Regions from separate parts of the Streptomyces sp. NRRL B-3229 genome, predicted to be linked through region 1. Evidence: riboswitches for the same ligand, from Rfam matches in the RefSeq annotation. Region 1 holds a riboswitch; each other region holds the start of a gene.
The links. A riboswitch is a leader RNA that binds a small molecule or an ion and turns the genes downstream of it on or off. The one in region 1 is predicted to bind cobalamin.
Positions count from the first base shown of each region.

Region 1 (7,389 bases):
GGTGCGTCGCCCCCTGGTAGTCAGGGCTGCTTCGGCGGAGCCAGACCCCCGGCGGCCGCCGCGCTGTCCCGCAAGAAGCCCACGAAGGCCTCGGCCGCCGGGGTCAGGGCGTGGTCGCTCATGCGGACGAGGAGGATGCGGCGCACGGGGGCGGGAGGCAGCAGCGGCAGGACACTGACGCCGCCGCGGATGCCTTCCAGGGCCAGGGTGGGGGCGAGGGCGACCCCGATTCCTGCGGCGACCATCGCCTGGGCCTCCTGGTAGTCGTGCGCCTCGTAGGCGATCTGCGGCTCGAAACCGGCCGTACGGCAGCTGCGGGCCAGGGCCTCGGCCACCGGGTGGTTCTCCGCACGGGTGATCCACGCGTCCTCGGCGAAGTCGGCGAGGGCGGCGGAGGTGCGGCCGGCGAGGGGGTGGTCCGCGCCGACGAGGAGCGCCGGAGGGTCGTCGACGAGCGAGGTGACCACGATGTCCTCGCGGTCGATGCGGTTCCAGTCGTAGTCCCACATCAGGGACATCTCGATCTCGCGGTTCTCCAGCATCGCCCACAGCCCCGCGATCCGGGCGCTGCGCACCGTCAGCCGTACGTCGGGGTGCGTGCGGCGGAAGGCGATCACCGCCCGGGGGAGCAGGGAGGCGCCGACGGTGGGGAAGGTTCCGACGCGGAGTGTGCCGGCCCGCAGCCCCGCGAAGTCGGCGAGTTCGTTCTCCGCGGCCGTCAGTTCGCGCTCGATCCGCTCTCCCCGCTCGGCCAGCGCGCGCCCCGCGTCGGTGAGGGTGACGCCCCGCGCATGACGCTCCAACAGGGGCTGTCCGGCCTCCGCCTCCAGACGGCTGACCTGCTGCGACACCGCTGACGGCGTGTAGTTGAGGGCGCGTGCGGTCGCCGTGACGGAACCCCGGCGGGCGACCTCGGTGAAGAGCAGAATGCGCCGGACGTCGAGCATCCCGCCACCTCCAGCGTTCAGTTCAAGTTAATACCCATGCAGATTTCCGAGATTGTACTTCACGCTGCCCGCGCCCACTGTGGATCGCAGCCCGCACGGAGATGCCGTCGGGATGTCCCTGAGGAGTCCGTTGTGTTGCGTGTGCAGGGCGAGATGATCCGCGGAGGAACCAGCAAGTGCTGGATCTTCGACCACCACGACGTGGTGGCGACCGGCGTGGACGCCGACACCCTGCTGCTCGCCGCCTACAACGCCGCGGACCCCCGCCAGATCGACGGCGTCGGCGGCGCCTCCTCGACCACCTCCAAGGCGGCGATCGTCCGGACCTCGACGAAGCCGGACGTCGACGTCGAGTACGCCTTCGCCCAGGTCGGCATCGGCGACGCGCGGGTGGAGTGGACCAGCAACTGCGGCAACTGCGCCACCGCCGTGGCCCTGTACGCCGTCCACCACCAACTGGTGCCTCTCGCACCGGAGTCGACCACGGTACGGATGCTCAACATCAACACCGGAGCCCGGCTCAGCGGCACCATCCCCACCCCGGGGCGCACCGCCCCCGACGCGGGCACGGCCCGGGTGCCGGGCACCGCCGCGCTCGGCGTGCCGGTGCTCCTAGGCTTCGAGGACCCCGCCGGTACCTCGACCGGCCGGGCCCTGCCGACCGGCCACGCCCTGGACACGCTGACCGGTCCCACCGGCACCGTCGAGGCGTCCCTGGTCGACGCCGGCGCCCCGGCCGCGCTGTTCGAGGCCAAGGCGTTCGGACTCGACGGCACCGAGTCCCTCGCCGACTTCGCCACGGCGGTGCCCGCCCTCACCGTGCTGCGCCGGCAGGCCGCCCTGGCCATGGGACTGGTCCAGGAGAGCGACGCCGTCAGCCACGCCGTCCCGAAGGTCGGAGTGGTCGCCCGCCCTGTCACCTACCGCACCACCGATGGCACCCTCGTCCCACAGGACGCGTACGACCTGGCCGTGCGCATGGTCTCCATGCACGCGCCCCACCCGGCGATCGGTCTCACCTCGGCCGTAGCCCTGGCCACCGCTGCCGCCATCCCCGGCACCCTCGCCCACCGCGTCGCCCGGCAGACCGCCGATGGGTCGCTGCGGCTGGGCACCCCGGCCGGTGTCATCACCGCCCGAGCCGTCCCCGCGAAGGAGGGCGCGTCCCCCACGGTGCTGCTGCACCGCGCCGCCCGCCGCATCGCCCGAGCCGAACTCCTCGTTCCCGTCCTGGAAGGACGCCCCGTATGAGCCGCAACGACGCCGCCCCGGGTACCGTCGACGCACCACCGAGCCGCCTGCGCGCTCTGCTGTCCCTGCTCTACGTCCAGTGCCTGATCGGCGTCCTGGCCGGGGCCGCCGTCGGCGCGCTGTGGCCGTCCTTCGGAGCCGATCTCAAACCGCTGGGCGACGGGTTCATCGCGTTGGTCCGCATGATGATCGCGCCCGTCATCTTCTGCACCGTCGTGCACGGCATCGCCTCCATGGGCAACGCCCGTGCCGTCGGCCGGGTCAGTCTCAAGGCGCTCATCTACTTCGAGGTCCTGACGACCGTCGCCATGGTGATCGGGCTCGTCGTCGTGAACGTCGTCCAGCCCGGCAGCGGGCTGCACGTCGACCCCTCGACCCTGTCGACCGAGGGGCTGCCGCCGGAGGCGACCGCGAGCCACGAGAGCGTCTCCGCGTTCCTGCTCGCCATGATCCCGGACACCCTGCTCAGCGCGCTGACCGGCCACGAGATCCTGCCCGTGCTGCTGATCTCGGTCCTGTTCGGCTTCGGTCTCAACGCAGTCGGCGAGGCGGGCGCGGGGCTCACCCAGGGCATCGAGAAGCTCTCCAGGGTCCTGTTCACGCTCATCCGCTGGATCATGCGACTCGCCCCGATCGGTGCGTTCGGCTCCATGGCCTTCACCATCGGCAACTACGGACTGGACACCCTGCGCCACCTCTTCCTGCTGGTCGGCTCCTTCTGGCTCACCGCCCTGTTCTTCGTCCTGGTGGTGCTCGGCACCGTCATGCGCCTCAACGGCCTGCGCCTGCTGCCCTTCCTCCGCTACATCAAGGAGGAACTGCTGATCGTCCTGGGCACCTCGTCCTCCGAGCCGGTGCTGCCGCGCATGATGGCCAAGCTCCAGCACGCCGGTGCCTCGAAGCCGGTGGTCGGGATCACGCTGCCCGCCGGGTACTCCTTCAACCTCGACGGCACCGCCATCTACCTGACCATGGGCTCGGTCTTCCTCGCCCAGGCCCTCGGTATCGACCTCAGCCTCACCCAGCAGCTGTCCATGCTCGCCGTCATGCTGCTGACCTCCAAGGGCGCGGCCGGGGTGACCGGTTCCGGTTTCATCGCCCTGGCGGCCACCCTCAGCGCCGTGCCGCATGTGCCCGTCGCCGCGCTGGCCCTGATCTTCGGCATCGACCGGTTCATGTCCGAGGCCCGCGCCCTGACCAGCGTGGTCGGCAACGGCGTCGCCACCCTCGCGGTCGCCAAGTGGGAGGGACAACTCGACGAGGAACGCGCCAGGGCCGTCCTGCGCGGCGAGATCCCGTTCACCTCCACGCCCTCCGCGGCGCGGCTCGAACCGACGTCCGACCCGCGCCCCGGGGAGGCCGGGGACACGGCCCCGAAGGCCGCGAGCGGTGAGGCCGAGGACGCCGACCCGAAGGCGGCAGCGGGGGCGGGCCGCGAGCCGGTACCCGCCGCGGGCTGACCCACCCCGCACCGCCGGTCCGGAGCAGGCGCTCCGGACCGGCTCCTTTGTGTTACGCCCGTTCCGTCACATAGTTCGGCCGTTCCGTCACGTAGTTCGGCCGTCCCGTCACGTAGTTCGGCCGTTCCGTCACGTAGTTCGGCCGTCCCGTAACGGAGTACGGCACCCGCGGACGCCACACGCTCGCGCCGTACTCCGTGCCGGATCGCAGGGTCCGCCCGTCCTGACCGTGCGACCGGCTTGGTAGCCTCGTCGGGCCAGTCGAGCCACATCCGAGGCCAGGGAATCCGGTGCGAATCCGGAACTGACGCGCAGCGGTGAGGGGGACGGGCGGGGCACGACGCCACTGGGAGACCGGGAAGGCGCCCCGTCCGGACGAACCCGAGTCCGAAGACCTGCTGGCACCTCCGCGCCCCGGCGCGGGGGACGTCCGTAGGCCAGGCTCCGCGTAAGAGCCCCGACCCCAGAGGCATGCCCGTGCTCCGCACCCCCGCCCTGCTCCGTACCCCGGCGCTCCTCCTCGTGTCAGCCCTGCTGCTCACCGCGTGCGGTTCGTCCGACGCGAAGGACGCGAAGTCCCAGGCAACCGCCGCCGGTTACCCGGTGACCCTCGACAACTGCGGTCGCGAGATCACCCTGACATCGGCCCCGAAGCGGGCCGTCTCCCTCAACCAGGGCTCCACCGAGATCCTGCTCTCCCTCGGCCTCGCCGACCGGACGGCGGGTACGGCCACTTGGACCGACCCGGTGATGAAGGGACTGGAGAAGGCCAACGCCTCGGTGCCGCGCCTCGCCGACAACAACCCCTCGTTCGAGAGGGTCCTGGACGCCCGACCCGACTTCGTCACCGCCTCGTTCGTCTCCACGCTCGGCAAGGGAGGCGTCGCCACCCGCGAGCAGTTCGACAAGCTCGGCGTGCCCACCTATGTCTCACCGTCCGACTGCTCCGGCAAGGACAACGACAGCGGCGGCGACGGATCGCGCAGTGAACCGCTCACCCTCGACGCCGTCTACGGCGAGATACGCGACCTCGCCCGCGCGTTCGGTGTCGAGGAGCGCGGCGGGAAGCTCGTCGCCTCGCTGAGGAAGCGGGTGAGCACGGCCACCGCCGGGATCGACGCCTCGGACGTCTCGCTGATGTACTGGTTCGCCAACTCCCAGTCGCCCTACCTCGCCGGCTGCTGCGGCGCGCCGGGCGCCATCACCCGTGCGGTCGGCGCGCGGAACGCCTTCGCCGACACCCACGACGAGTGGCCCCAGATCAACTGGGAGACGGTCGCGGACCGCGACCCCGACGTCATCGTGATCGGCGACCTGACCCGCAGGCAGCAGACCGCGGAGACCGCCGAGGCGAAGATCCGGTTCCTGGAGACCAACCCCGCCACCCGCAACCTGACCGCCGTACGGAAGAAGCGCTACGTCCTGCTGTCCGGCCAGGCGATGAACCCCTCCATCCGTACGGTCGAGGGCATCGAGAAGGTCGCGGCGGGACTGCGCGACTTCGGACTCGCCAAGTGAGCCTCCGTACGCTGCTGTTGACCGGCGGGGGCCTCGCCGCGCTGCTCGCGTCGATCGCCGTCGCCGTGACGATCGGACCGGCGGACATCTCGACGGGGGACGTCTGGGCCGCCGTCGCGGCCCATCTCGGCGTCGGCGAAGGCACGTCGGCGCCACTGCGGGACGGCATCGTCTGGGATCTGCGGATGCCGCGCACGCTGCTTGCCGCCGTGTGCGGGGCCGGGTTCGCGGTCTGCGGGGCGGTGATGCAGTCGCTGCTGCGCAATCCGCTCGCCGACCCCTTCGTCCTCGGGGTCTCCTCCGGCGCCTCCACGGGAGCGGTCGCCGTGGTCGTGCTGGGAGTGGGCGGGGGAGTGGTGTCCCTGTCGGCGGGCGCCTTCCTCGGCGCGCTGCTCTCCTTCGCCCTGGTCCTCCTGCTCAGCCACACCCTCGGCGGCAGCACCGACCGGGTGGTGCTGTCCGGGGTCGCCGCCATGCAGCTGTTCTCCGCGCTGACCTCGTTCGTCGTGCTGACCTCCGCCGACGCGGAGACCACCCGGGGCGTGCTGTTCTGGCTGCTGGGCTCGCTCGCCGGCGCCGACTGGGGACAGGTGCTGCTCTGTGCGGGCGTCCTGGTGGGGGTCCTCGTCGTCTGCCTCGGGTACGCCCGTACGCTCGACGCCTTCGCCTTCGGTGACGAGGCCGCCGCCGGACTCGGGGTCCGGGTCGCCCGTACGCGACTGGTCCTGCTCTGCGCGACGGCGCTGCTCACCGCGGCCCTGGTCAGCTGTGCGGGGGCGATCGGCTTCGTCGGCCTGGTCCTCCCGCACGCCACCCGTGCCCTCACCGGCGCGGGCCACGCCCGCCTCCTGCCCGTCACCGCGCTGACGGGCGCAGTGTTCCTGGTCTGGGTGGACACGCTGGCCCGTACCGTCCTCGACCCCCAGGAGGTCCCGGTGGGCGTGGTGACGTCCCTGATCGGCGTGCCCGCGTTCGTGGCCGTGCTGTACCGCGGAAGGAGAAGGGTGTGACCGGCCTGCACGCGGACCGTGTCGTACGGCGCCTCGCCGACACGGTGGTGGTCGACGACGTCACCCTCACTCTGCGTCCCGGTGAGACGGTCGGACTGCTGGGCCCCAACGGCTCAGGAAAATCGACCTTGTTGAAGCTGCTGGCAGGTGTCCTCGCGCCCACCACCGGGGTCGTGACCCTCGACGGACGTCCGCTGCCGGAGGTCGGCCGACGCGTCACCGCCCGCCGGATCGCCACCGTCGAGCAGCACGCCGACACCCGGACCGAACTGACCGTCCAGGACGTCGTCGCCCTGGGCCGCATCCCGCACCGCCGTGCCTGGACCCCACCGACGGCGGCCGACGCCGCGGCCGTCACCGAGGCGCTGGCCCGCACCGGCCTGACCGACCGGGCCGACCAGTCCTGGCACACCCTCTCCGGCGGCGAACGCCAACGCGCCCAGATCGCCCGCGCGCTCGCCCAGCAACCCCGCGAACTCCTCCTCGACGAACCCACCAACCACCTCGACATCCAGCACCAGTTGGACCTGCTGACGCTCGTCGTGAGCCTTCCGGTCACCACCGTGATCGCCCTGCACGACCTCAACCTCGCCGCGATGTACTGCGATCGGCTGCTCGTCCTGCGCGAGGGCCGCGCGGTCGCGGAGGGTACACCGGCCGAGGTCCTGACACCCGCCCTGATCGAACAGGTCTACGGGGTCCGAGCCGAGGTCACCCATGACCCCGGCCACCCAGCGATCCGCTTCCTGCGCCCGGCGGCCCCGGACGAGGTCCTGCCGAGCCCGAGGAGGGTGTAACGGCGGCGTCCCGACCGCGAACTGAGCCAGTGGACAAGGGGGCAGGCCCCCACCGCGTCGGCACCTTACGACGAGTGGCGGTCGTGTGACCGGTGACCGGAGCTGTCACCGTCAGTGCGCGTCACTACGATCCGCACCCGCCCGTCCGCCTCTCCCGGACCGGTGGGAGATCACCTGGTCGACCGCCTGCCGCCAGGCCTGCCGGACGGCGGCGTGCAGGTGTGCCGTGGCGTCGGGGAGGTCGCCGGTGAGGTGGATGGGGTCGGCCACGTGGACGTGCAGGGCCGGGCGGCGCAGCGGCGCGGTGAGCAGGCCGCCGATCTGCTTCGGCACGCTGCCGGAGACGATCCGGCGGGCCCCGGCATGTCCGAGCGGGACGACGGGGGCGCCGGTGGCGAGTGCGAGG
Region 1 is NZ_JOGP01000018.1:49,242-56,630, forward strand. Features, by position in the region: gene IF54_RS0126205 (LysR family transcriptional regulator) at 21-947, opposite strand; gene IF54_RS0126210 (PrpF domain-containing protein) at 1,080-2,198, shown strand; gene dctA (C4-dicarboxylate transporter DctA) at 2,195-3,658, shown strand; partial or broken gene IF54_RS44215 (hypothetical protein) at 3,736-3,930, opposite strand; cobalamin riboswitch at 3,900-4,076, shown strand; gene IF54_RS0126220 (ABC transporter substrate-binding protein) at 4,130-5,176, shown strand; gene IF54_RS0126225 (FecCD family ABC transporter permease) at 5,173-6,186, shown strand; gene IF54_RS0126230 (ABC transporter ATP-binding protein) at 6,183-6,983, shown strand; gene IF54_RS0126235 (lysophospholipid acyltransferase family protein) at 7,095-7,389, opposite strand, start outside.

Region 2 (7,389 bases), on a different contig from region 1:
GTAGGCGGAGTCGCCGGCGGAGACGGTGATCGCCACACCCGGGTGCTTGAAGTACGAGGTGTCCTCGCTGGTCTGGGACGAGGCCTCGGAGCCGCCCCAGCTGTTGGAGACGACCTTGGCGCCCAGGGACACCGCCTCGTTCTCGGCGATGCCGAGGTCGGTGTCGTTGGCCGAGTTGGCCTCCACGAGGGTGATGTTGCAGTTCGGGCAGACCGCGCTGACCATGTCGATGTCCAGCGCCTCCTCACCCGCCCAGCCCGTGTCGTTGGTGGGCAGCGAGGTGGTGGAGCCGGTCTGGCTGACCTGCTTGAAGCAGCCGTTGGCCTTGGTGCAGGCGGAGAGGCCGTACTGCGAGCGGTACGTGGCCAGGTCCGCCTCGGCGTTGGGGTCGTTGTAGGCGTCGACGACCGCAACCGTGAGGCCGGATCCGCCCGTTGAGGGCAGGTTGTACGCGCTGTGCAGGTTGGCCGGGCTGAGGCCGGAGGGGGCCGCGGCGGCCAGCGCGGTGGCGAGGCGCTGCTTGATGTCGGTACGGCGCTGGGCGAAGCAGGAGGCCTCGCCGGGGGCCGCGGTGGCGCACAGGTGGGTGGTCGGGACCTTCTGGCCGGCCTTGCCGGTGGTGTGGAAGGTCTGCCGGTCGGGGGAGGTGAGGGCCTTGCTGTTCTGGCTCACCCGGGAGGTGTGGGTGGTCGCCGGTGCCGCGTGCGCCGGTACGGCCGCGAATCCGGCGAGGCCGAGGGCGAGGGCGGGTATCGCTGCGGTCAGGAGTCTTCGCAGGCTCCGTCGGGGCATTTCGCGCATGGGGTACTGCCTCCATCGGTGGGGTTACAGGCAGGCCCGTGACGCGCGCAGCGGCGGCAGATCACGCAGTCATGAGCATGACGTGCCAGAAGCTAGCGGCGGGTGGGAAGGCGCGAGAAGAAGCCAGGGGAGATCTTTGCTGCCCCATAGCAGCCTCATGGACGGCCCATGGAAGCTCCATGGGCCGTCCACTGGTCGTTCCTTACTTTGCGGTCAGAAGTCCTCGTCGAGGTCGACGGTGCCCTCCACCGCGACCTGGTACGCCGACGGGCGGCGCTCGAAGAAGTTCGTCAGCTCCTGGACACCCTGCAACTCCATGAAGGAGAAAGGGTTCTCGGAGCCGTACACCGGCGCGAAACCGAGCCGCGTGAGCCGCTGGTCGGCGACGCACTCCAGGTACTGCCGCATCGACTCGGTGTTCATGCCGGGCAGCCCGTCGCCGCACAGGTCCCGGGCGAACTGGAGTTCCGCCTCCACGGCCTCCGCCAGCATGTCGGTGACCTGCTGGCGCAGCTCCTCGTCGAACAGCTCCGGCTCCTCCTTGCGGACGGTGTCGACCACGTCGAAGGCGAACGACATGTGCATGGTCTCGTCACGGAACACCCAGTTGGTGCCGGTGGCGAGGCCGTGCAGCAGACCCCGGCTGCGGAACCAGTAGACGTAGGCGAAGGCGCCGTAGAAGAAGAGGCCCTCGATGCACGCGGCGAAGCAGATCAGGTTGAGCAGGAAGCGGCGGCGGTCGGCCCGGGACTCCAGGCGCTCCAGCTTCTCCACCTCGTTGATCCACTTGAAGCAGAACTCGGCCTTCTCACGGATCGAGGGGATGTTCTCGACGGCGTCGAAGGCGGCCGCGCGGTCCTCGGGATCGGGGAGGTAGGTGTCGAGCAGCGTCAGGTAGAACTGCACGTGCACGGCCTCCTCGAAGAGCTGACGGCTCAGGTACAGCCGGGCCTCGGGGGAGTTGATGTGCTTGTACAGCGTCAGCACCAGGTTGTTCGCGACGATCGAGTCGCCCGTCGCGAAGAACGCCACCAGCCGGCCGATGAGGTGCTGCTCGGCGGGGCTGAGCTTCGCCAGGTCGGCCACGTCCGAGTGGAGGTCGACCTCCTCGACGGTCCAGGTGTTCTTGATGGCGTCCCGGTAGCGCTCGTAGAAGTCCGGGTAGCGCATGGGCCGGAGGGTCAGCTCGAAGCCCGGGTCGAGAAGGTTCTTGGCTTCGGTGGTCATTACTGGCATGCCTCGCAGGACTCGGGGTTTTCCAGGGAGCAGGCGACGGCGTCTTCCGGGGCCGCCTGCTGGACGGGGACGGTGGCCTGAGCCGCGCGGGCGATACGGGTCGCCGGGCGCGAGCGCAGGTAGTACGTCGTCTTCAGCCCGGACTTCCAGGCGTACGCGTACATCGAGGAGAGCTTGCCGATGGTCGGCGTCTCCAGGAACAGGTTCAGGGACTGCGACTGGTCGAGGAACGGGGTCCGGGCCGCCGCCATGTCGATCAGGGAGCGCTGCGGGATCTCCCACGCCGTGCGGTACAGCGCCCGTACGTCCGCCGGGACCCACGCGAAGTCCTGCACCGAGCCGTTCGCGTCGCGCAGTGCCTCACGGGTGCGCGCGTCCCACACGCCCAGCGCCTTGAGGTCGTTCACCAGGTACGAGTTGACCTGGAGGAACTCCCCGGACAGTGTCTCGCGCTTGAACAGGTTGGACACCTGCGGCTCGATGCACTCGTACACCCCCGCGATCGAGGCGATGGTCGCGGTGGGCGCGATGGCCAGCAGCAGGCTGTTGCGCAGCCCGGTGCCGGCCATGCGCTCGCGCAGGGCGGCCCAGCGCTCGGGCCAGTTGAGCTCCGTGGCGTAGTGGTCCGGGTGCAGCACACCCTGCGCGGTACGGGTCTTCTCCCAGGCCGGCAGCGGGCCGCTGCGCTCGGCGAGGTCGGCGGAGGCCTCGTAGGCGGCGAGCATGATGCGCTCGGCGATCCGGGTGGACAGGGCCTGCGCCTCCGGGGAGCCGAAGGGCAGGCGCAGCTTGAAGAAGACGTCCTGGAGGCCCATCGCGCCGAGGCCGACGGGACGCCACTTGGCGTTGGACCGCCCGGCCTGCTCGGTCGGGTAGAAGTTGATGTCGACGACCCGGTCGAGGAAGGTCACGGCGGTGCGGACGGTGGCGTCCAGCCGCTCCCAGTCGATGTCGCCGGTCCTGGTGTCGACGAACGCGCCCAGGTTCACCGACCCCAGGTTGCAGACCGCGGTCTCGCCGTCGTCCGTGACCTCCAGGATCTCCGTGCAGAGGTTGGAGGAGTGGACCGTGTGACCCGGCAGGGCCGTCTGGTTGGCCGTGCGGTTGGCGGCGTCCTTGAAGGTCATCCAGCCGTTGCCGGTCTGCGCGAGGGTGCGCATCATGCGGCCGTAGAGGTCACGGGCCGGGATGGTCCGCTTCGCGAGCCCCTTCTGCTCGGCCGCGCGGTACGCGGCGTCGAACTCCTCGCCCCACAGGTCGACCAGTTCGGGCACGTCGGCGGGGGAGAAGAGGGACCATTCGGCGTCCGCGTTCACCCGGCGCATGAACTCGTCCGGGATCCAGTGCGCGAGGTTCAGGTTGTGCGTACGGCGGGCGTCCTCACCGGTGTTGTCCCTGAGCTCCAGGAACTCCTCGATGTCGGAGTGCCAGGTCTCCAGGTAGACCGCGGCCGCGCCCTTGCGCCGGCCGCCCTGGTTCACGGCTGCGACACTCGCGTCCAGCGTCTTCAGGAACGGGACGATGCCGTTGGAGTGCCCGTTGGTGCCACGGATCAGCGAACCGCGGCTGCGGACGCGGGAGTACGCGATGCCGATGCCGCCGGCGTGCTTCGAGAGCCGGGCCACCTGGTGGTAGCGGTCGTAGATGGAGTCGAGCTCGTCCTTCGGGGAGTCGAGGAGGTAGCAGGACGACATCTGGGGGTGCCGGGTGCCGGAGTTGAAGAGGGTGGGGGAGGAGGGGAGGTAGTCGAGGCGGCTCATGAGCCCGTAGAGCGCGGCGACTTCGTCCAGAGCCCTGACGGTGTCGTCCTCGGCGAGCCCGGACGCCACCCGGAGCATGAAGTGCTGGGGGGTCTCGATGACCTTGCGGGTGATCGGGTGCCGCAGCAGGTAGCGGCTGTGGAGGGTGCGCAGCCCGAAGTAGCCGAAGCGGTCGTCGGCCTCGGTGTCGATGAGCGCGTCCAGCCGCTCCGCGTGCACCCGTACGAACTCGGCCGTACGGTCGGCGATCAGGCCCTCGCGGTGGCCGACCGCGACCGAGCCGGTGAACGAGGTGACGCCCTGGGAGGCGGCCTCCGCGGCGACGGAGATCGTCAGCAGCCGGGCGGCGAGCCTGCTGTACGCCGGGTCCTCGGAGATGAGCCCGGCGGCGGCCTCGGTGGCCAGCTCGCGCAGCTCCGACTCGTCGGCCCGCGCGGACCGGCCGCGGAGCGCGGCGGCGGCGACCCGGCCGGGGTCGGCGTCGGGCAGGTCGGCGGTCAGCTCGGCCAGGGTCCGCAGCAACGCGGCTCCGGGGCCGTCGTTCTCCTGCTCGGTCCGCTGCGCGGTCCGCTCGATCGCCGCTGAGGCCGGATCGGCTGGCGCGATGGTCACGTGGGGCTCTCCCTCGCTGGCACGGGGCCTTGCGGAGGGCAGGGGGCAGCACACGAGCGCACACGGCGTCGCGTCCACCGGCCCACTCCACGAGGCCCGGACGTCATGACACCCGGGCCACGGTGGCCGGGCGTACTGTCGGCAGGTCCTCGGACTGACGCTCATGTGCGCTTATGCGCGCATGAGTACACCGTTGCGGGACAGTTCCGGATTCACACCGGATTCCCCTGCGACGACAGCGAGCATGAGCATACATCTTGTGCCCGGTGGTGGAAGCAGGCCCATATGTTGTGTCGCGGTGACTTCAGAGCGTCAACTTGTAGGTGAGGAGCGTGAAGTCGTCGCCGGGGATCGGCTTCCAGTCGCGCTCCGGGGCGCGGGTGAAGCCGAGGCGCTCGTAGAGGCGGTGGGCGGTGTGCATGGTGGGCTGGGTGCACAGGACGAGGTCGTGGCCCGTGGCCGCCGCGCGGTCGATACAGGCCTGCACGAGGGCTTGCCCGGCACCCCGGCCGCGGGCCTCGTGGGATACGGCGAGCATGCGGATCTCGGCCTCTCCGGGGCGGGCGAGTTCGGCCAGGGGGCCGCCGGAGGGGACGTAGGTGACTCCGCCGAGTACGCGGTCGTCCGCCGTGGCCACCAGGACCTCTGCGGTTTCCGCTCGCTTGGCCACGTTCCTGAGTTCCTGGAAGTACCAGTCGTCCTCGTCGCCGAAGGCCAGGAGGCCGTCGTTCAGGTAGGCGTGGGCGGTGATCTCGCCGAGGGGTTCGTAGTCGGTGGGTTCTGCGGGACGGATCACTATGGTCATGCGGGTGAGTGTGCACGAAAGCGGGCCGCCGAGGGTCCTGCTCCCGGTGGCCCGCTGCGGGTTGTACGGGGTTGCTCGCGCAGTTCCCCGCGCCCCTGAGGAGTTAGTGCGAGGTACCTGCTGTCGCGGGCGGAAGTTCCACCTCCACCCCCGGGTCGCCCGCGTCCGCCGTGTAGTCCTCCGGGCTCGTCTCGTCCACGCCGTCGGGGGCCTTCGCCGCCTTCAGGATGAACGTCAGGATCACCGTGACCGCCACGTTCAGGACGAACGCCGTCAGGCCGATGTAGCCGATCTCGCCGATGCCCGGGATCTCCTTCGCCGAGCCGCCGAAGTGCTTCTGGGTCGGCGAGGCGACCCCGTACGCGGCGAACGTGCCGTAGACCATGCCGACCGCCCAGCCGGCGAGCAGCGCCCAGCGGTGGAACCAGCGGGTGAACAGGCCGCCGACCAGGGCCGGGAAGGTCTGGAGGATCCAGATGCCGCCCAGGAGCTGGAAGTTGATGGCGACCGTCTTGTCCATGGTCAGGACGAAGACCAGGGCGCCCACCTTCACCAGCAGGGACACCAGCTTGGATACCTTCGTCTCCTGGGCCGCGGTCGCGTCCGGCCTGATGAAGTCCTTGTAGATGTTGCGGGTGAAGAGATTCGCGGCCGCGATCGACATGATGGCCGCCGGGACGAGCGCACCGATGCCGATCGCCGCGAAGGCCACGCCCGCGAACCAGTCCGGGAACATGTCCTCGAACAGCTGCGGGATCGCCAGCTGCGGGTTGGTGACCTTGACCCCCGCCGCGATCGCCATGAAGCCGAGCAGGGCCAGCAGGCCGAGCATCAGCGAGTACAGCGGCAGGATCGTGGTGTTGCGGCGGATCACCTCACGACTGCGGGAGGACAGCGTCGCGGTGATCGAGTGCGGGTACATGAAGAGCGCGAGCGCGGAGCCCAACGCCAGCGTGGCGTACGTCCACTGGCCGGCCTCCAGGGGCACGAGTCCGCCCGCCTTGGCCGCCGTGTACTTCTCGCTCGCCGCGCCGAAGACGTCGTCGAAGCCGCCCAGCTTGATCGGGATGTAGATGATCGCCACCGCGATGACGATGTAGATCAGCGTGTCCTTCACGAACGCGATCAGCGCCGGGGCCCTGAGGCCCGAGGAGTACGTGTAGGCCGCGAGCACGCCGAAGGCGATCAGCAGCGGGAGGTCCTTCACGAACCAGTTGGTGTTCTCGCCGCCGCCGACGCCCATCACGTCCAGCACGGCCTGGATGCCGACCAGTTGAAGCGCGATGTACGGCATGGTCGCGAGGATGCCGGTGACCGCCACGGCCAGCGAGAGCCCCTTGGAGCCGAAGCGGCCGCGCACGAAGTCCGAGGTGGTGACGTATCCGTGCTTGTGGGAGACCGACCACAGCCGGGGCAGGAAGGTGAAGATCAGCGGGTACACCAGGATCGTGTACGGCACCGCGAAGAAGCCGGCCGCGCCCGCCGCGTAGATCGCCGCGGGCACCGCGACGAAGGTGTACGCCGTGTAGAGGTCGCCGCCCAGCAGGAACCAGGTGATCCAGGTGCCGAACGACCGGCCGCCCAGGCCCCATTCGTCCAGCGAGTGCTCGTTCTCGGCCTTGCGCCAGCGCGCGGCAAGGAAGCCCATGACCGTGACGGCCAGGAAGAAGAGGATGAAGACGGTGAGTGCCACGCCGTTCACGCCGTCGTTCACTTGGCACCTCCGTGGCGGCCGCGCTGGTCACGCTTCCAGAGCTGGTAGGCGATCATCGTCAGCGCGGTGGAGATCAGCACCCACAGCATCTGGTACCAGTAGAAGAACGGGATCCCGATGAACTCCGGGTCGACCTTGGCGTACGAGCCGACCCAGAGCATCGCCACGAAGGGCGCGAGCAGGCAGAGCGCGATGACCACGCGCACCGGTGTCACCACCGGTGGTCTCACTTCAGGTGCGTCCGACATGTCGTGGCTCCTACCCCTCACTGATCAGCGTTGATCACCGGTAACGCGCAGGCAATCTAGGTCACGCGTCACGCGAGGGGAAGACCTCATCGGCGTATCGGTATGTCGATTCTGTGAAGCATCGGCGGGGACCGTCCGTACGGCCCCCGCGGTGTCCTAGTCGACCGGCCGCTTCAGGCGGGCCACGAACTTGTACCGGTCCCCGCGGTACAC
Region 2 is NZ_JOGP01000011.1:194,335-201,723, reverse strand. Features, by position in the region: gene IF54_RS0119985 (putative Ig domain-containing protein) at 1-801, opposite strand, end outside; gene IF54_RS0119980 (ribonucleotide-diphosphate reductase subunit beta) at 1,015-2,028, opposite strand; gene IF54_RS0119975 (ribonucleoside-diphosphate reductase subunit alpha) at 2,028-4,409, opposite strand; cobalamin riboswitch at 4,532-4,668, opposite strand; gene IF54_RS0119970 (GNAT family N-acetyltransferase) at 4,714-5,214, opposite strand; gene mctP (monocarboxylate uptake permease MctP) at 5,318-6,928, opposite strand; gene IF54_RS0119960 (DUF3311 domain-containing protein) at 6,925-7,176, opposite strand; gene IF54_RS0119955 (GntR family transcriptional regulator) at 7,333-7,389, opposite strand, start outside.
Region 2: it holds a riboswitch for cobalamin, as region 1 does, so the genes downstream of both, IF54_RS0119975 (ribonucleoside-diphosphate reductase subunit alpha) here and IF54_RS0126220 (ABC transporter substrate-binding protein) in region 1, are expected to answer to the same signal.

Region 3 (7,389 bases), on a different contig from region 1:
CCTCGAAGGCGAGGCCGCGCAGCAGGGCGTCATCGCCGCGGGCGGCGCCGAGCAGCTCGGTGACGGCGCTGCCGACCGGGCGGGCGGCGAGCCAGGCGCGGTACTCGGCGCGGGCCGCGTTGGGGCGCAGCTGGGCGCAGCCGCGGAGCATCTCCTCGGCGGCGACCTCGATGTTCCCGGCGGGGCTCTGCGCGGCCACGCAGATCTGCTCCAGCTTGACCCACACCGCCCAGTTGCCGAGCGGGGTGAGGGTGGCCTGGCCGTCTCCGTAGGTCAGGGCGCCGACGGAGGCGAGGGCGCGCAGGGCCCAGTCCAGAAGGGGGGCGAGGGGGGCGTCCTGAGGCTCCGTCGCCTCGGGCTCCTCCACGGGCTCCGGCTGGGGGCCGTAGGGGATCTCGCAGCGCTCGGTGCGCAGTTCGATGACGCGCTGCTCCAGGAGGTCCAGGAGCTGCTCGACGGGGACCGGTCCGGCGGAGAGCTGGAGGAAGGAGAGGACCTGGGGCATGGCCGAGACGACCTCGGCGACGGCGGCGGGCTCGCGGTCGCCGGGCTCCGGGTGGGCGAGCGACCAGGCGTCGAAGAGTGCGACCCAGCCGCGCAGCACGGCACTGTCGTCGCGGTCCCAGGCGCGCAGCCGCCAGCCCGGGCGGGCGCTGTTCCCGTGCACCTCGATCAGGCCGGCGAGGCGGGCGGTGTCCCAGTCGGCGCGGATCTGAGCCGCGGTCAGTCCGAGGTCCGCGGCCGCGCGTTCGGCCGTCTCGTCGGAGAGCGTGCCCTTGCCGTCGCTCGCGCCGTCGCCGCCGGGCCGTAGCGCGTCGTCGGCCCAGTGGGCGAGGCGGGCCGCGTCGGCCAGGCCGGAGCGCGCCATTCTGGCCAGTTCCGCGGGGGCCGGAGTGCCCTCCGGGGGGCGGGGCGCGGGGCGGCGAGGGCGTCGCTGGTTCACAGCTGTGGGGGCGGCGGCCAGGGGTCGCGGGCGGACGAGTCGAAGCCTGGAGTCGCGCGGGATACGGGACGTCACGGGTGCAGTCTTCCGGTTGACGGTCCGAAAACCCAAACGGAATGCCACCGCGGGCGACAGGCAGGGCCGACGCCGGGCCCGCGCGGAGGGGTATACGCCGAGATCAGGCCAGTGGTACGGGCTTAAACGGAAGCGGTGGGACCGGGGGGCGGAAACGGGGTGCGGGACGGGGGTCCGTACCACCCTCCTGGCGCCCGAACAGGGTGCCGGGGGCTCACATCAGCGGCGTGAGGAAGCGGCGCAGTGCCTCCTCGTAGGCGCTCGGATCGGCGTTCCACATGGCCGCGTGGGGGGCCTGGTCGACCGTGTGGAGGGTGATCCGGTCCGAGTGCGTGGCGGCGAGACGGCGGGAGAGGTCCCAGGGGGCGATCGTGTCGTCCGGGCCGTGGAAGATCAGGGTGGGGGGCGGGGGCCGGTCGGGGCCCATGTCGCCGGTCCGGTCCGCGTGGTCGGCGTAGGGGACGGTCCGGTCGGCGTACAGGCCGGAGTGGTCGCTGGGCAGGCCGGTGCGGCCCTGGGCCGCGCGCACGGCGAGCGGGAGGAGCACGCCGGGGGTGTGGCGGGCGGCGGCGAGGGCGCGCAGGGTGCGTTCCCAGCTGAGCACCGGGGAGTCCAGGACGAGTCCCTTGACGCGGCCGCGCAGTCCGGAGCGGGCGGCGGCGCGCAGGGCCATGGTGGCGCCGGTGGACCAGCCGTGCAGGACGAGTTGACGGGCGCCGTGGTCGACGGCCCAGCGCATCACCGCGTCCAGGTCGCGCCACTCGGTCTCGCCGAAGTGGTGGAGGCCGTCGGGCGGGCGGGGCGCGTCGGCGTCGCCGCGGTAGGCGGGGGCGAGGACCGGGAAGCGGTGGTGGTGGAGGAACTCCATCACGTTCAGGGCGTGTTCGCGGGTCGGGCCGAGGCCGTGGACCGCGATGACCCAGGTGTTCCTGGAGCCGGGCACGAACCAGGCGGGCAGGGGGCCGAGTTCGCTGGGGATCTCGACGTCCGTGTGGTCGAGGCCGAGGGCGGACGTCGGGTCGCCGACGTGGGCGTTCGGGGTGAGCCAGACCTTGTCGCCGGGTTTCAGGATGCCGTGGGTGACGCGTTCCAGGCGGCGCACGACGGTGTCGGCGGAGTGGGGTTCCCCGGTGAGGACGGGGCCGACGACGGCGTGTGCGGCGTCGCCTGCCAGGCCGTAGGTGCCGGGGCGGAGGGCGGCGAGGTCGCGGGTGAGGGCGATGCGGCCGGCCGCGGTGGAGTGCACGGTGAGGCGGGGTTCACCGGGGAGAGGGCGGCCGGGCGGCGCCTTCAGACCGGCGTCGCTGGCGATGCGGCCGGCGACGATGCCTGCCGCGCCGGCGGCGGCCGCGGCGGCGAGGGTTGCGGTGACGGCGGCGGCCTTCGTCTTGATAGTGCGCACGTGTCTCAGTTTCGCGGGGTTGGGTGGGTTGGGCCAGTGGGCGGGGGTCGTCCGGTTGTCCGCGGCTGGGTGGGGGCGGGCGCTTTCGCGCAGTTCCCCGCGCCCCTGAAGGGGGTCCTGTCATGGCGCAGGCCCGCTGCACCCACCAGGGGCGCGGGGAACTGCGCGACCAACCACGACGGACCTCAAGCCGCCCGACAACCTGACCCGGCACCCGGTCAGCCCCGCTGCCCGTACCCCCGCAACCGCTCCCCCGCCTCCCCCACCTGTTCCTCCGTCAGCAGGTGGGGGCTCAGGCCCGGTACCGAGCGGGCTGTGAGCCAGAGGTGGGACATCCATTCCAGTTGGGCCGTGCGGTCGTACGCCTGGGACAGGCTCGCTCCGTATGCAATCGTGCCGTGGTTCTGGAGGAGGCAGGCGGTGCGGCCGGTGAGGGCTCGGAGCATGTTCTCGGCCAGCTCGTCGGTGCCGTAGGTGGCGTAGGGGGCGACCCGGACGGGGCCGCCGAGCGCGCCGGTCATGTAGTGGATCGCCGGGAGCTCGGGGACGAGGGTGGAGACGGCCGTGGCGTGCACGGCATGGGTGTGGACGATCGCGCGGGCGTCGGTGCTGCGGTAGACCGCGAGGTGCATGGGGAGTTCGCTGGTGGGGACCAGGGTGCCGAGGACCTGGTGGCCCTGGAGGTCGACGCCCGTCACGTCGGCTGGTGTGAGGCGGTCGTAGGGGACGCCGGACGGGGTGACCAGGACCGTGTTCCCGACCCGGACCGAGACGTTGCCGGAGGTGCCGACGACCAGTCCGTCGGAGACCGTCCGGCGGGCCGTGCCGACCAGCTCGGCCCAGGCCTCCGCCTGCTCCTGTCCGCCGTCCTGTGCGTTTCGCGGTTCGCGCTGTTCCTCAGCCATGCCGTGATCCTGCCAGCCCGTGGCCCTGGGGCGGATGGGTCGCGCGGGGGCCGCGGGGCCGGGCCCGGCAATCACCTGAGCTTGCGGTCACCGTGTGGCCCGCCTCAGTTCATCTTCCGTTCACTCAGGTTACTTACCTTCAACATGCCAATGACCTCGAACGATTGCCTGGGTAAATGGAAAACTTCTCGCTGATCCTCGCGATTGTGGTCGTGACCGCACTCGCGTTCGATTTCACGAACGGTTTTCACGACACCGCCAACGCGATGGCCACCACCATCTCGACCGGTGCGCTCAAGCCCAAGGTCGCGGTGGCCATGTCCGCCGTGCTGAACCTTGTGGGCGCCTTCCTCTCCGTGGAGGTCGCGAACACGATCTCCAAGGGTCTCGTCGACGAGACCGGCATCCGTCCCGAGGTCATCTTCGCCGCCCTGGTCGGCGCGATCCTCTGGAACCTGCTGACCTGGCTGGTGGGCCTGCCCTCCAGCTCCTCGCACGCCCTCATGGGCGGTCTGATCGGCGCCACCATCGCCTCGGCGGGCTTCGGCGCGGTGCACGGTGACGCGCTCGTCACCAAGGTGCTGATCCCCGCGGTCGCCGCCCCGATCGTCGCGGGCGTCGCCGCCATGCTGGCCACCCGGCTCTCCTACTCGCTCGGCAAGAAGGCCGACGGCAAGGCCGCCGCGAAGGGCTACCGCACCGGTCAGATCGCCTCGGCCGGCCTGGTCTCGCTGGCCCACGGCACCAACGACGCGCAGAAGACGATGGGCATCATCACCCTCGCCCTGGTCGCCGGCGGCGCCGTCGCCCCCGACTCCGACCCGCCCACCTGGGTCATCCTCTCGGCGGGCCTCGCCATCGCGCTCGGCACCTACCTGGGCGGCTGGCGCATCATCCGCACCATGGGCAAGGGCCTGACCGACCTCCAGCCGCAGCAGGGCTTCGCCGCCCAGACCAGCGCGGCCACCGTGATCCTCGCCTCCTCCCACCTCGGCTTCTCCCTCTCCACCACGCACTCCGTCTCCGGTTCGGTGATGGGCGCGGGCCTCGGCCGCAAGGGCGGGGTCGTGCGGTGGTCCACGGCCACCCGGATGTTCGTGGCCTGGGGGCTCACCCTCCCGGCGGCGGCCCTGGTCGGCGCGCTCGCCGAGTCGGTGACCGGTCTCGGTGACTGGGGCACCGCGGTCGTGGCGGTCTTCCTCATCGCCTCCAGCGCGGCGATCTGGAAGATCTCGCGCCGCGAGGTGGTGGACGCGTCCAACGTCAACGCGACCGACGAGCCGGCCGGTGTGGTGACGCAGGCGATCGCCGCCGTGACCCCGCCGCCCGCGGGCACCGTGACCGAGGGCCTCACCGCCACGATCCCGGCCCCGCCCACCGCCCCGGAATCCACCGCCACGGAAACGGCCGCCCCGCCGGCCGCCGTCTGAGCCCGCACCAGTCCTAAGGAAGCCTCAGCATGAAGATCGACTGGGAAGCCCTCGGCTCCGTCTTCGGCGTCAGCCTCGTCGTCACCGTGGGCCTCGTGGCCCTGTTCACCCTCGGCATCATGGGCCTCTCCCGCCAGGAGCGGGCCACCGCCCAGGGCGGCTCGGCCGCTCTCGCGGTCACCGGCGCCTACGCCTGCTTCGCGGCCTGCGCGGCGGCGGTGGCGTACGGGATCTATCTGATCGTGGCCTGACGACACCTCGTCACCCGGCGGCCGGGTGGACACGGAACCCCGCGTTCTGTGCCCGCCCGGCCGTCCTCGTGTGACCCGTGGTGTGGGGTTCTGCACACTCCCCCGTCGCAGGTCAACAGCAAGTTGACGGGTCTCGAAGGCCCGTGGTGGACTGCCGGAGCCATTTACGGCAGCAGGAGAGGAAGCCGGTGCGAATCCGGCGCGGTCCCGCCACTGTCACCGGGGTAGACACCCCCGGGAGCCAGGAACTCTCGCCGCCGGACTCGTCGAACCAGGGCGTGGACACCCTGAGTGAGGACATGACGCGATGCTCGCCTGCCGATCCACCTGCGCTGCCAGGCACCTGAACGACCCCGCGATCGGCTGACCCGGTGCGTGCCGATCGCGTTTTCGCGTACGGCGCCGCCGCCGGTCTGATCGGTGACCTCCTGCTCGGTGACCCGCGTCGCGGGCACCCGGTCGCCGTGTTCGGGCGGGCCGCGGGTGCCGTGGAACGGGTGCTGTGGCGGGACCACCGGGGCTGGGGCGCGCTGCACACCGCCGTGTGCGTGGGCGGTGCGGTGGGGCTCGGGGCCGTGGCGCAGCATCTTGTACGTCCGTCCCGTACCGCTTCCGTCGCGCTGACCGCCGCCGCCACCTGGGCCGTCGTGGGCGGGACTTCGCTGGCCCGCGAGGCACGGCTCATCGGGCGGGCGCTGGAGGCCGGGGACGTCGAGGCGGCCCGGGAGCGGCTGCCGCATCTGTGCGGGCGGGATCCGCAGGCCCTCGACGCCGACGGGATCGCCCGGGCCGTCGTGGAGTCCGTCGCCGAGAACACCTCCGACGCCGTCGTGGGCGCGCTCGTGTGGGGTGCCGTCGGTGGTGTGCCGGGGCTGCTCGGGTTCCGGGCCGTCAACACGCTGGACGCCATGGTGGGTCACAAGTCGCTCCGCTACCGGCGTTTCGGCTGGGGTTCCGCTCGGCTCGACGACCTCGCCGGGTGGCCGGGGGCACGGCTGACCGCCGTACTGGCGACGGTCGCCGGGGCGGATCCGCGGGGTGCCCGGCGGGCGTGGCGGGAGGACGCCGGAAAGCATCCGAGCCCCAACGCCGGGCCCGTGGAGGCCTCTTTCGCGGGGGCGCTCGGGGTGCGGCTCGGCGGGACGCTCTCGTACGGGGGCCGGGTCGAGCACCGGCCCGTGCTCAACGGGGAAGGGCGCGCCGTGGCCTCGTACGACATCGAGCGTGCCGTACGGCTGTCGCGGCGGGTCGGGCTGCTCGCACTCGGTGCCGGTGCGGTCGCCGCACGGCTGATCCGGAAGGGACGTACGGCATGAGCGGGGGGCTTCTCGTCGCCGGCACCACCTCCGACGCGGGGAAGAGCGTCGTGACCGCCGGGATCTGCCGGTGGCTGGTGCGGCAGGGAGTGAAGGTCGCGCCGTTCAAGGCGCAGAACATGTCCCTCAACTCGTTCGTGACGAGGGAGGGTGCCGAGATCGGGCGGGCGCAGGCCATGCAGGCGCAGGCCTGCCGGGTCGAGCCGACCGCGCTGATGAATCCCGTGCTGCTCAAGCCCGGTGGGGAGCAGAGCAGTCAGGTCGTGCTGCTCGGGAAGCCCGTGGGTGAGCTGAGCGCGCGCGGCTATCACGGGGGGCGGCAGCAGCAGTTGCTCGGGACCGTGCTCGACTGTCTCGCCGAGTTGCGGGGCACGTATGACGCGGTGATCTGTGAGGGGGCCGGAAGTCCGGCGGAGATCAATCTCCGGCGGACCGACATCGTGAACATGGGCATCGCCCGCAATGCCGGGCTGCCGGTGCTGGTCGTCGGGGACATCGACCGGGGTGGCGTCTTCGCCTCCTTCTTCGGGACCGTCGCGCTGCTCTCGCCCGAGGACCAGGCGCTGGTCGCCGGGTTCCTCGTCAACAAGTTCCGCGGGGACGTCAGCCTCCTGGAACCCGGACTCGACATGCTCCACGGGCTCACCGGGCGGCACACGTACGGCGTGCTGCCCTTCCGGCACGGGCTCGGCATCGACGAGGAGGACGGACTGCGGGTGTCCCTGCGGGGCACCGTCCGGGAGTCCTCCGTGAGCCCTCCGGTGGGTGAGGACGTGCTGCGGGTCGCCGTCTGCGCGATCCCGCTGATGTCCAACTTCACCGACGTGGACGCCCTGGCCGCCGAACCGGGTGTCGTGGTGCGGTTCGTGGACCGGGCGGAGGAACTCGCCGACGCCGACCTCGTAGTCGTCCCCGGTACGCGGGGAACGGTCCGCGCGCTGGAGTGGCTGCGGGAGCGGGGCCTCGCGGAGGCCATCGCGCGCAGGGCCGCCGAGGGGCGGCCCGTGCTCGGCATCTGCGGCGGCTTCCAGATCCTAGGCGAGCACATCGAGGACGAGGTCGAATCG
Region 3 is NZ_JOGP01000008.1:56,696-64,084, forward strand. Features, by position in the region: gene IF54_RS0114550 (hypothetical protein) at 1-868, opposite strand, end outside; gene IF54_RS0114555 (alpha/beta hydrolase) at 1,233-2,420, opposite strand; gene IF54_RS0114560 (class II aldolase/adducin family protein) at 2,639-3,325, opposite strand; gene IF54_RS0114565 (inorganic phosphate transporter) at 3,502-4,755, shown strand; gene IF54_RS0114570 (hypothetical protein) at 4,785-5,006, shown strand; cobalamin riboswitch at 5,137-5,280, shown strand; gene IF54_RS0114575 (cobalamin biosynthesis protein) at 5,378-6,322, shown strand; gene IF54_RS0114580 (cobyric acid synthase) at 6,319-7,389, shown strand, end outside.
Region 3: it holds a riboswitch for cobalamin, as region 1 does, so the genes downstream of both, IF54_RS0114575 (cobalamin biosynthesis protein) here and IF54_RS0126220 (ABC transporter substrate-binding protein) in region 1, are expected to answer to the same signal.